DNA from 3 places in the Pseudomonas sp. AN-B15 genome. Region 3 is predicted to be linked to each of the others. Evidence: predicted binding sites of a transcription regulator. Region 3 holds the regulator's gene; each other region holds the start of a gene.
The links. Region 3 encodes sigma-54, which starts transcription at its own class of promoters, with help from an activator protein. Its sites were predicted from a motif close to ANTGGCATNNANNTTGCTNT; they were not measured.
Positions count from the first base shown of each region.

Region 1: GTQ41_RS07830 (flagellar basal body rod protein FlgF) is a predicted target of sigma-54. The motif match lies at 1,288-1,307, and genes of this name have one in related genera.
Region 2: glnK (P-II family nitrogen regulator) is a predicted target of sigma-54. The motif match lies at 1,852-1,871, and genes of this name have one in related genera.

Region 1 is NZ_CP049737.1:1,695,924-1,699,132, reverse strand. It holds gene flgG (flagellar basal-body rod protein FlgG) at 1-447, opposite strand, end outside; gene GTQ41_RS07830 (flagellar basal body rod protein FlgF) at 493-1,233, opposite strand; gene GTQ41_RS07825 (sigma-54-dependent phenylalanine hydroxylase transcriptional regulator PhhR) at 1,608-3,170, opposite strand.
Region 2 is NZ_CP049737.1:5,918,224-5,921,432, reverse strand. It holds partial or broken gene GTQ41_RS26895 (YifB family Mg chelatase-like AAA ATPase) at 1-615, opposite strand, end outside; gene GTQ41_RS26890 (accessory factor UbiK family protein) at 1,399-1,659, opposite strand; gene glnK (P-II family nitrogen regulator) at 2,073-2,411, shown strand; gene GTQ41_RS26880 (ammonium transporter) at 2,449-3,209, shown strand, end outside.
Region 3 is NZ_CP049737.1:1,002,993-1,006,201, forward strand. It holds gene ptsN (PTS IIA-like nitrogen regulatory protein PtsN) at 1-323, opposite strand, end outside; gene raiA (ribosome-associated translation inhibitor RaiA) at 336-644, opposite strand; gene GTQ41_RS04345 (RNA polymerase factor sigma-54) at 718-2,211, opposite strand; gene lptB (LPS export ABC transporter ATP-binding protein) at 2,400-3,125, opposite strand; gene lptA (lipopolysaccharide transport periplasmic protein LptA) at 3,125-3,209, opposite strand, start outside.

The sequences.
Region 1 (3,209 bases), 690 kb from region 3:
GAAGCTCTGGGCGTTGTTCGGGATGACGATGGCCGGCTCCAGGGCGAAACCGCTGGCGTTGACGATCTGGCCGTTGGAGTCGAGGTGGAAAGTACCGTCACGGGTGTAGGACGTGGTGCCGTCCGGCTGCAGGATCTGGAAGAAACCGCGACCGTCGATGGCCATGTCCAGCGGCTGCTCGGTGGTTTGCAGGCTGCCGGCGGTGAAGTTTTTCTGGGTGCCGACGATGCGCACACCGGTACCCAGTTGCAGACCCGATGGCAGTTCGCTGTCCTGGGTCGACTGGGCGCCTGGCTGACGCTTGATCTGATACAGCAGGTCCTGGAACTCGGCACGGTCACGCTTGAAACCCGTGGTCGAGACGTTCGCCAGGTTGTTGGAAATGGTGGTCAGGTTGGTGTCCTGGGCGGACAGACCGGTTTTGGCAACCCATAGAGCCGGAAGCATTCGATTCTCCTCGTGCGCCTGTTTTACGGCGCGACGTTCTGATAATTAGCTGATCTGCAAGACCCGAGCCATGGCCTGGTCGTCGTCTTTGGCGGTGTTCATCATCTTGACGTGCAACTCGAACTGCTTGGCCAGGGCCAGCACCGAGGTCATTTCTTCCACGGCATTGACGTTGCTCGACTCAAGGAAACCCGACACCAGTTTGACGTTGGCGTCGGCCGGCGCCGGCTGGCCGTCCTTGGTGTAGATCGAGCCGTCGAGGCCTTTGTTGAGGTTCTTGATGTCCGGGTTGACCAGTTTGATCCGGTCGACTTCCGCCATGACGCGCGGGCCTTCGCCCATCGCACGAATACTGATGGTGCCGTCTTCACCGACTTCGACCTGCTGCTCCGGCGGCACGGCGATCGGACCGCCGTTGCCGAGTACCGGCATGCCGTTGCCAGCGCGCAGTACGCCGAGGGCGTCGATGTTGAGGCTGCCGGTGCGCACGTAGCTTTCGCCGCCGTTGGGGTTCTGCACGGCGATAAAACCGTTGCCGGTCACGGCGACGTCGAGGTCGCGGCCGGTCTGCACCAGCGAACCGGCGGTGAAATCAGTGGCGGGCCGTTCGCTCATGGCAAACGCACGCGCCGGAAAGCTGTCACCGAACACCGGCATCGAACGCGCCTGCTCCAGGTCGCGCTGAAAACCATTGGTGGAGATGTTCGCCAGGTTGTTGGCATGGGCCTTTTGCGCCAGTGCGTTCTGACTGGCGCCGGTCATTGCCACATAAAGGTACTTGTCCACACTCTTTCCTCTGCATGCCGGACGTTTGCCGCCCACCGCTGTACTGCTGAGCCATAAGCAATTTGCAGACCAACTTTTTTCTGGCGGCTTGCAGCCCGGTAAACAAAGGACTTGAGGGGGTTTGCGGGGAAATTTGAAATGTATCGAAGTCGAAAAACCGGCGGTGTTATGCCGCTTGGCGGCAATCCCGATTTTTGCAGATGGAAAAAGAACCTGTGGTGAGGGGATTTATCCCCGATGGGCTGCGCAGCAGCCCCAATCCATCCATTGATGGTGTATCGGATGGACCGCATTTGCCGGGTTTGGGGCGGCTTCGCCACCCATCGGGGATAAATCCCCTCACCACAAAAGCTCTTTTCACCACAGTGTTACTGTTAACTCTCGGGGTCTTTACCAACTTCATACTCGCGCAGCTTATTGGCAATGGTGGTGTGCGAAACCCCCAACCGCTTACCCAGTTGCCGACTGCTCGGGTGCTCGGAATACAAGCGCTCCAGCACCGCTTTTTCAAAACGCCCGACGATTTCGTCCAGCCCACCCTCCAGCGAGAAATCGCCAAGCGGCTGACGCACGCCGTAGTCCGGCAAGCGAATATGCTCGGCCTTGACCGTGCCGCCGTCACACAGCGAAACCGCCTGAAACAGCACGTTCTCCAGCTGCCGCACGTTGCCCGGCCAGTGATAGTGACTGAGGCGCTCCATCGCCGCCGGCGCCAGTTTCGGCAGCGAGCAACCGATCTGCCGACTGGCCTGATCGAGGAAGTGCTCGACCAGCGGGGTCAAACCGTCGAGGCATTCGCGCAGCGGCGGGATGTGCAGCGACAGCACATTCAAGCGGTGATACAGATCCTGACGAAACTCGCCGCGCGCGCACAGCTCGGACAAGTCGACCTGAGTGGCGCAGATCACCCGCACATCCAGATACACCTCTTCATCGCTGCCGACCCGGCGGAAGCAGCCGTCCTGCAGAAAGCGCAGCAACTTCACCTGCAAGCGCGGGCTCATTTCGCCGACGCCATCAAGAAACAGCGTACCGCCCGCCGTCAGTTCCAGCAGACCGAGTTTGCCTTCGGCGCGCGCGCCTTCGAACGCGCCGGGGCCGTAGCCGAACAGTTCGGTCTCGGCCATCGACTCCGGCAGCCCCGCGCAGTTGAGTGCCATCAATGGCGACTGCCCACGCGGACTGGCGAGGTGACAGGCCCGCGCCAGCAATTCTTTGCCGGTGCCGGTTTCGCCTTCGATCAATAGCGGCGCATCCAGTGGCGCCATGCGCCGGGCCTCCCGCACCACCGCCGCCATCACCTTCGAACTCTGGAAGATACTGTCGAAGCCACGCAGCTCCTGTTTGCGCACGTTATAGATGCGCTCGCCGACGCGGTCGGCGCGGTGCAGGGTCAGCACCGCACCGGCCATGGCTTCGCTGTCGTCGTGCTCCGATTGCAGCGGCGCGATGTCGGCGAGAAAGATGTCGCCCTTGACCTTGACGCGCATGCCGTTGATTCGCGACTTGTTGGCGCGCACCAGTTCCGGCAGGTCGAAATCCTCGGCGTAGCGCGACAGCGGAATCCCCGGCACCTCGTCCACGCGCACCCCGAGCAACTGCGCGGCCGCGCGGTTGGCGGCAACGATCGAGCCGCCCATGTCGATCGACAGCACCGGAAATTCCAGCGCGCCAAGCAACGCGTTCAACTCCATGTGCCGACGCTCACTGGGCATCAACCCGACGCGCTTGACCCCAAATACCCCGGCAATCGCTTCGAACTTCGGCCGCAGCGCCTGGAACTGAATGTTGATCAGGTTCGGGCAGTGCAGGTAGATCGCATTGCCGTGCTCGCCGCCGACCTCACCGCGCGCCACGTTGATCCCGTACTCCACCAACAGGTTGAGGATGTCGCGCAGGATGCCGATGCGGTTCTGACAGTGGACTTTGATACGCATATGAATGACTCGACAAACCAGCAATAAGGTTGAACACAG
Region 2 (3,209 bases), 1.4 Mb from region 3:
CAGCAGCGCCCGTTTGGCGGCCATCTGCCCTTGCACTTCGTTGAGGTCGGGATAAGGTTTCGCCGCGTGGATCAGCCCGTCCGAGACATAAGGCTCGACCGGAGTATGTCCGTTGAAATGCGCCACGGCTTCCAGCAGATGATCCACCGCAAACACTTTCAGGCCAGAAGCCAGACAGGCCTCCTCGGCATTCGCCCGCGGCACCACCAGGGCCCGCCCGGCCTTGCGCGCCGCCAGCGCCGCTGGCAACACCCCGCGCACCGGCCGCACCGCGCCGGACAGCGCCAGTTCACCGAGGCATTCCACCTCATCCAGCGTGAGACACGGCACCTGCACACTTGCCGACAGAATCCCCAAGGCAATCGCCAGATCGAACCGCCCGCCGTCCTTGGGCAAATCCGCCGGCGCCAGATTCAGGGTGATCCGCCGCGCCGGAAACTGCAGCCCGGAATTGATGATCGCGCTGCGCACCCGATCCTTGCTCTCCTTCACCGCCGCCTCGGGCAGGCCGACCATGGTCAGCGACGGCAGGCCGTTGGCCAGATGAACTTCGACGGTAACGGCGGGTGCATCCACGCCTATCTGGGCGCGACTGTGGACGATGGACAGGGACATGGTCGTTCCTTGAGCTGAATCGGGGGCCGCTTCCTGCGGGTTTTTGAAGGGTAGTCGGGGAAAGGGGAGCTGGCGCGCGCGAACTTTCACTGGATGTTGCGGGAGGAGGTCAACCAATTTCGAGGCGAAAAAAAACCGCCTTGAGTAGACGGTTTTCAGTTTGCAGGCTTCGGTGAGGCCAAGGCCTGCGTATCCTTTGCGGACACACTCGTGTATGTGCAGGTTATGCACGTTTTCACGTTGACGCAAGCACCGACATCATTTGTCCAAAGTCAATATCACCTTGAAATGATTGACTCATTAAGGTGTGAAACATTGCTTAATCACTTGATACAACTTGTTTAAGTCCCCTTCGAACTACCGGCATAACATCCCCGGCGACGATGCCCACTCCTCGAGTTTTCGTGAAGTGTGGTCGGGAGCTAAAGATTTCATGTTCCTCGACACGGTATGAGACCCGTGCCGGTGCTGTTTTTGGGGAACCCACACCCGGCCGCCTTGGCGGACACACTCGTGTGTAGTCCCGAAGATGTTCGTACGCCGGAAAGTGCATCGGAGGTTTGGCCCCACGCAAGGAGGGCCAAAGTATGTCCAAGTTTCTTAAACATAGGTGGCGCCTCGTCAGAATCGCGTTATGGGCTTTTCGCCTGTACGAGTTTCTGCGAGACCGTTGGAATAATTCGTTGTAGAGGATTGATCTGACGGAAACCGCTCCTGCCTCGGCGGGGGCGGTTTGATGTCTATTCGCAAACTTGAAGGCGTCTCGGCCCGGCGGCTGCAGTCTTACTCGGCCGGCGGCGTCAGCCTGGCTTCCAGTTCTGCGACTTTGGCTTCAAGGCTTTCAAGGCGGGCGCGAGTTCGAGCCAGGACGACCATCTGGCTATCGAATTCTTCACGGCTCACCAGATCCAGTTTGCTGAAAGCACTTTGCAGCAGCATCTTGAACTGGCTTTCGATTTCGGCTTTTGGCAGCGGGGTGTCGCCGCTGAACAGGCGGGAGGCAGTGCCGCTCAGGGCGTCGAGGAAGTCTTTGGGCGCGAGCATGGGATGTGTCCTGTAAACAGTGGTGCGCAGTGTATCACGCAGTGTCTATAGTCATTGACGCAGGCACGGATGCACGCTTTTCGCGCAAGCGGACGGACGGCAACGCACCGTTGTTGTGCGTAACCGTCGGGCGTTTTTCGTGCAAACGCCTGTGGCAGCGGCCAAAGGATTGAAATCAGAGGAATTTGGAGAGATGGCAAGCTTTCTGCTTAGTCGGTAGTGACCCATGCACTGATGCAGTCGCTGTGACGAATGCAGTGCGGCAGGCGGAGCGGGGAGTTTCGCCGGCAGCGGTTAGCTGGCGTCAGTCGGGCAGGCAAGGCCGACGATGCGTTACAAAGCCAGGCACTGCGCTTAGACTTGAGTCGGGTTTGTTTTCCTGGGGCAAGTCCACCAATTCGGGAGAGAGTTTCATGAAGCTAGTCACTGCCATCATCAAGCCGTTCAAGTTGGACGACGTGCGCGAGTCGCTGTCCGAAATCGGCGTGCAGGGCATTACCGTTACTGAAGTCAAAGGCTTCGGCCGGCAGAAGGGTCACACCGAGCTGTATCGCGGCGCGGAATATGTGGTCGATTTTCTGCCCAAGGTGAAAATCGACGTGGCCATCGACGACAAGGATCTGGATCGGGTTATCGAGGCGATAACCAAAGCGGCCAACACCGGCAAGATCGGTGACGGCAAGATCTTCGTGGTCAATCTGGAACAGGCGATTCGCATCCGTACCGGCGAAACCGATACCGACGCGATCTAAGCGCCGCCACAAACCCAACGCCCCAGGAGAAAACAATATGACTCTGCGTAAATTCGCAGGGCTAGGAGCCCTGTTGTCCATCGTAATGCCCGGCCTTGCAATGGCGGCAGACGAAGTGGCGGCCCCGGTCCTCAATTCCGGCGATACCGCCTGGATGCTCACCTCGACAGCCCTCGTGCTGTTCATGACCATCCCGGGCCTGGCGCTGTTCTACGGCGGCATGGTCCGCTCGAAAAACATTCTTTCCGTGATGATGCAATGCTTCGCCATTACCGGTCTGATCAGCATCCTGTGGGTCATTTATGGCTACAGCATTGCGTTCGACACCACCGGCATGGAGCAGGGCGTCGTCAACTTCAACTCGTTCTTCGGCGGCATGGGCAAGGCGTTCCTCGCCGGTGTCACGCCTTCGAGCCTGACCGGCCCGGCGGCGCTGTTCCCTGAGGCGGTGTTCATCACCTTCCAGATGACCTTCGCGATCATTACCCCGGCGCTGATCGTCGGTGCGTTCGCCGAGCGGATGAAGTTTTCCGCGATGCTGATCTTCATGGGCATCTGGTTCACCCTGGTCTATGCACCGATCGCGCACATGGTCTGGTCCGGTAACGGCGGCCTGATGTGGGACTGGGGTGTACTCGACTTCGCGGGTGGCACGGTGGTGCACATCAACGCCGGTGTGGCCGGTCTGATCGCCTGCCTGGTCTTGGGCAAGCGTAAAGGCTTCCCGACTACCCCGATGGCGCCGCACAACCTCGGTTACACCCTGATGGGCGCGGCGATGCTGTGGGTCGGCTGGTT
Region 3 (3,209 bases):
TCCGGGACCAGCAGGACAAACAGCAAGTCAACCGGAGCGCCGTCGATGGCATCGAAATCAATGGGGGCATCAAGGTGCATCAATGCGCTGATAGGCGCTTCGCAGCCTTTGAGGCGACAGTGGGGAATGGCGATGCCGTTGCCGAAACCGGTGGAACCGAGTTTCTCACGGGCGATCAGCGCATCGAACACATCCTGCATGGCCAGATCCGGCACTTCTTTATGGACGAGGTTGGCAATCTGTTCGAGGGCTTTCTTTTTACTGCCGCCCGGCACGTTCACCAGGGAACGGCCGGGGGTCAGGATACTTTCAAGTCGGATCATGGGTTGGGAGTGTTAACGACCGGTTGCGCCCTGAAGGAGGCTCTGGGTCTTTTCCTTATGCTTTTTGAGTTGGCGATCCAGCTTGTCGGTCAGTGAGTCGATCGCAGCATACATGTCGGTATCTTCTGCGTTGGCGACCACTTCGCTGCCGGGTATATGCAAGGTGGCTTCGATTTTCTGCTTGAGCTTTTCGACGCACATCGTGACCTGCACGTTGGTGATCTTGTCGAAATGGCGCTCCAATCGTTCGAGTTTCTCGTTGATGTAGGTGCGCAGAGGTTCGGTCACTTCCAGTTGGTGTCCACTGATGTTGACTTGCATACAGCTTCTCCTTCGTTGCCAGTGCATAAAGCGGCAGGCCGGATAGCCTGCCACTGGAACGCTGTAACGTGGCTTACATCAACCGCTTGCGTTCGCTCGAAGGCGCGATCCCGAGGGATTCACGGTACTTGGCGACGGTGCGGCGAGCCACCTGAATGCCTTGTGCCTCCAGTAAACCAGCGATCTTGCTGTCACTCAATGGCTTTTTCTGATTTTCCGCCGCGACCAGTTTTTTGATGATCGCGCGGATCGCCGTGGATGAGCATTCACCGCCTTCGGAGGTGCTGACGTGGCTGGAGAAAAAGTATTTCAGTTCATAAATGCCCCGAGGGGTATGCATGAATTTCTGCGTGGTGACCCGGGAAATCGTCGATTCGTGCATGCCGACCGCCTCGGCGATGTCATGCAGGACCAACGGTTTCATGGCTTCGTCGCCGTATTCCAGGAAGCCACGTTGGTGCTCGACGATCTGGGTGGCCACCTTCATCAGGGTTTCATTGCGGCTTTGCAGGCTCTTGATGAACCAGCGCGCTTCCTGCAGCTGATTGCGCATGAAGGTGTTGTCGGCGCTGGTGTCGGCGCGCCGCACGAACCCGGCGTACTGCGCATTGACCCGCAGACGAGGCACCGACTCCTGATTCAGCTCGACCAGCCAGCGTTCGTTGTCCTTGCGCACAATCACGTCAGGCACCACGTACTCGGCTTCGGTGGATTCGATCTGTGAACCCGGGCGCGGATTGAGGCTCTGCACCAGTTCGATGACCTGACGCAGCTCGTCTTCCTTGAGCTTCATGCGTCGCATCAGCTGGCTGTAGTCGCGATTGCCAAGCAGATCGATGTAATCGCTGACCAGACGCTTGGCTTCGGTCAGCCAAGGAGTCTTGGCCGGGAGCTGACACAGTTGCAGCAACAGGCATTCACCGAGGTTGCGCGCGCCGATGCCGGCGGGTTCGAATTGCTGGATGCGGTGCAGGACGGCTTCGATCTCGTCCAGCTCGATGTCGAGTTCCGGATCAAAGGCGTCGAGAATTTCTTCGAGGGTTTCGTCGAGATAACCCTGATTGTTGATGCAATCGATCAGGGTCACGGCGATCAGGCGGTCGGTGTCGGACATCGGCGCCAGGTTCAGTTGCCACAGCAGATGGCTTTGCAGGCTTTCCCCGGCGGAGGTGCGGGTGGTGAAATCCCACTCGTCGTCATCGCTGCTGGGCAGGCTGCTGGCGCTGGTCTGGTAGACGTCTTCCCAGGCGGTATCGACGGGCAATTCGTTAGGAATGCGCTCGTTCCATTCGCCTTCCTCCAGGTTGTCCACCGTCGGGGCGGTTTCCTGATAGGAGGGTTCCTGAATCTCGGTGTTGGGTTTTTGTTCGGCGTTGTCGGCCAATGGATCGGAGTTGTCGAAGTCGTCGCCTTCTTCCTGGCGCTCGAGCATCGGATTGGATTCCAGGGCCTCCTGGATTTCCTGTTGCAGATCCAGGGTCGACAATTGGAGCAGGCGGATGGCCTGTTGCAGCTGCGGTGTCATCGTCAGCTGCTGGCCCATTCTCAAGACTAGCGATGGTTTCATGGCAGGGGCTTAACACCTTATTCGCCGGCGCGCATGCGCCATCCACTACAGGGCGCCGAAGCGCCAAACTTAAGCAAATTATATGCCTGAAACTGTCGTGTTTGCCTAGAGCGCTGTAACAATAAAGCGTATAAAAAAAGCGCTTCAACGTTACAGCACCCGGACGGCTGGCCGAATGCGCTCGCGCTTTAGAGGCGGAACTCGTGGCCCAGGTACACTTCCTTCACCAGGTCGTTGGCAAGGATGGTTGCCGCATCGCCTTCAGCGATCAGTTGACCGTCGTTGACGATGTAGGCGGTCTCGCAGATATCCAGCGTCTCACGCACGTTATGGTCGGTGATCAGCACACCGATGCCCTTGGCCTTGAGGTGATGGATGATCTGCTTGATGTCGCCGACCGAGATCGGGTCGACACCGGCGAACGGTTCGTCGAGCAGGATGAATTTCGGGGCGGTTGCCAGGGCGCGGGCGATTTCCACCCGACGGCGTTCACCACCGGACAGGCTCATGCCGAGGTTGTCGCGGATGTGGCTGATATGGAACTCCTGCAGCAGGCTTTCCAGCTCCTTGCGACGACCGGCCTTGTCGAGCTCCTGACGGGTCTCGAGGATCGCCATGATGTTGTCGGCCACTGACAGTTTGCGGAAGATCGATGCTTCTTGCGGCAGATAGCCGATACCGGCCTTGGCGCGACCGTGCATCGGCTGGTGGCTGACGTCCAGATCGTCGATCAGTACGCGGCCCTGATCGGCCTGCACCAGGCCGACGATCATGTAGAAGCAGGTGGTCTTGCCGGCGCCGTTCGGGCCGAGCAGGCCGACGATCTGGCCGCTGTCGATCGACAGGCTGACGTCACGCACGACCTGGCGGCTTTTATAGGCCTTGGCCAGGTGCTGAGCTTTCAGAGTTGCCATTACTGGGTTTTCTCGTCGGTTTTCTTCTTCGGCTGGATCACCATGTCGATGCGCGGACGCGTCTCGGTGACCTTGTTGCCGGTA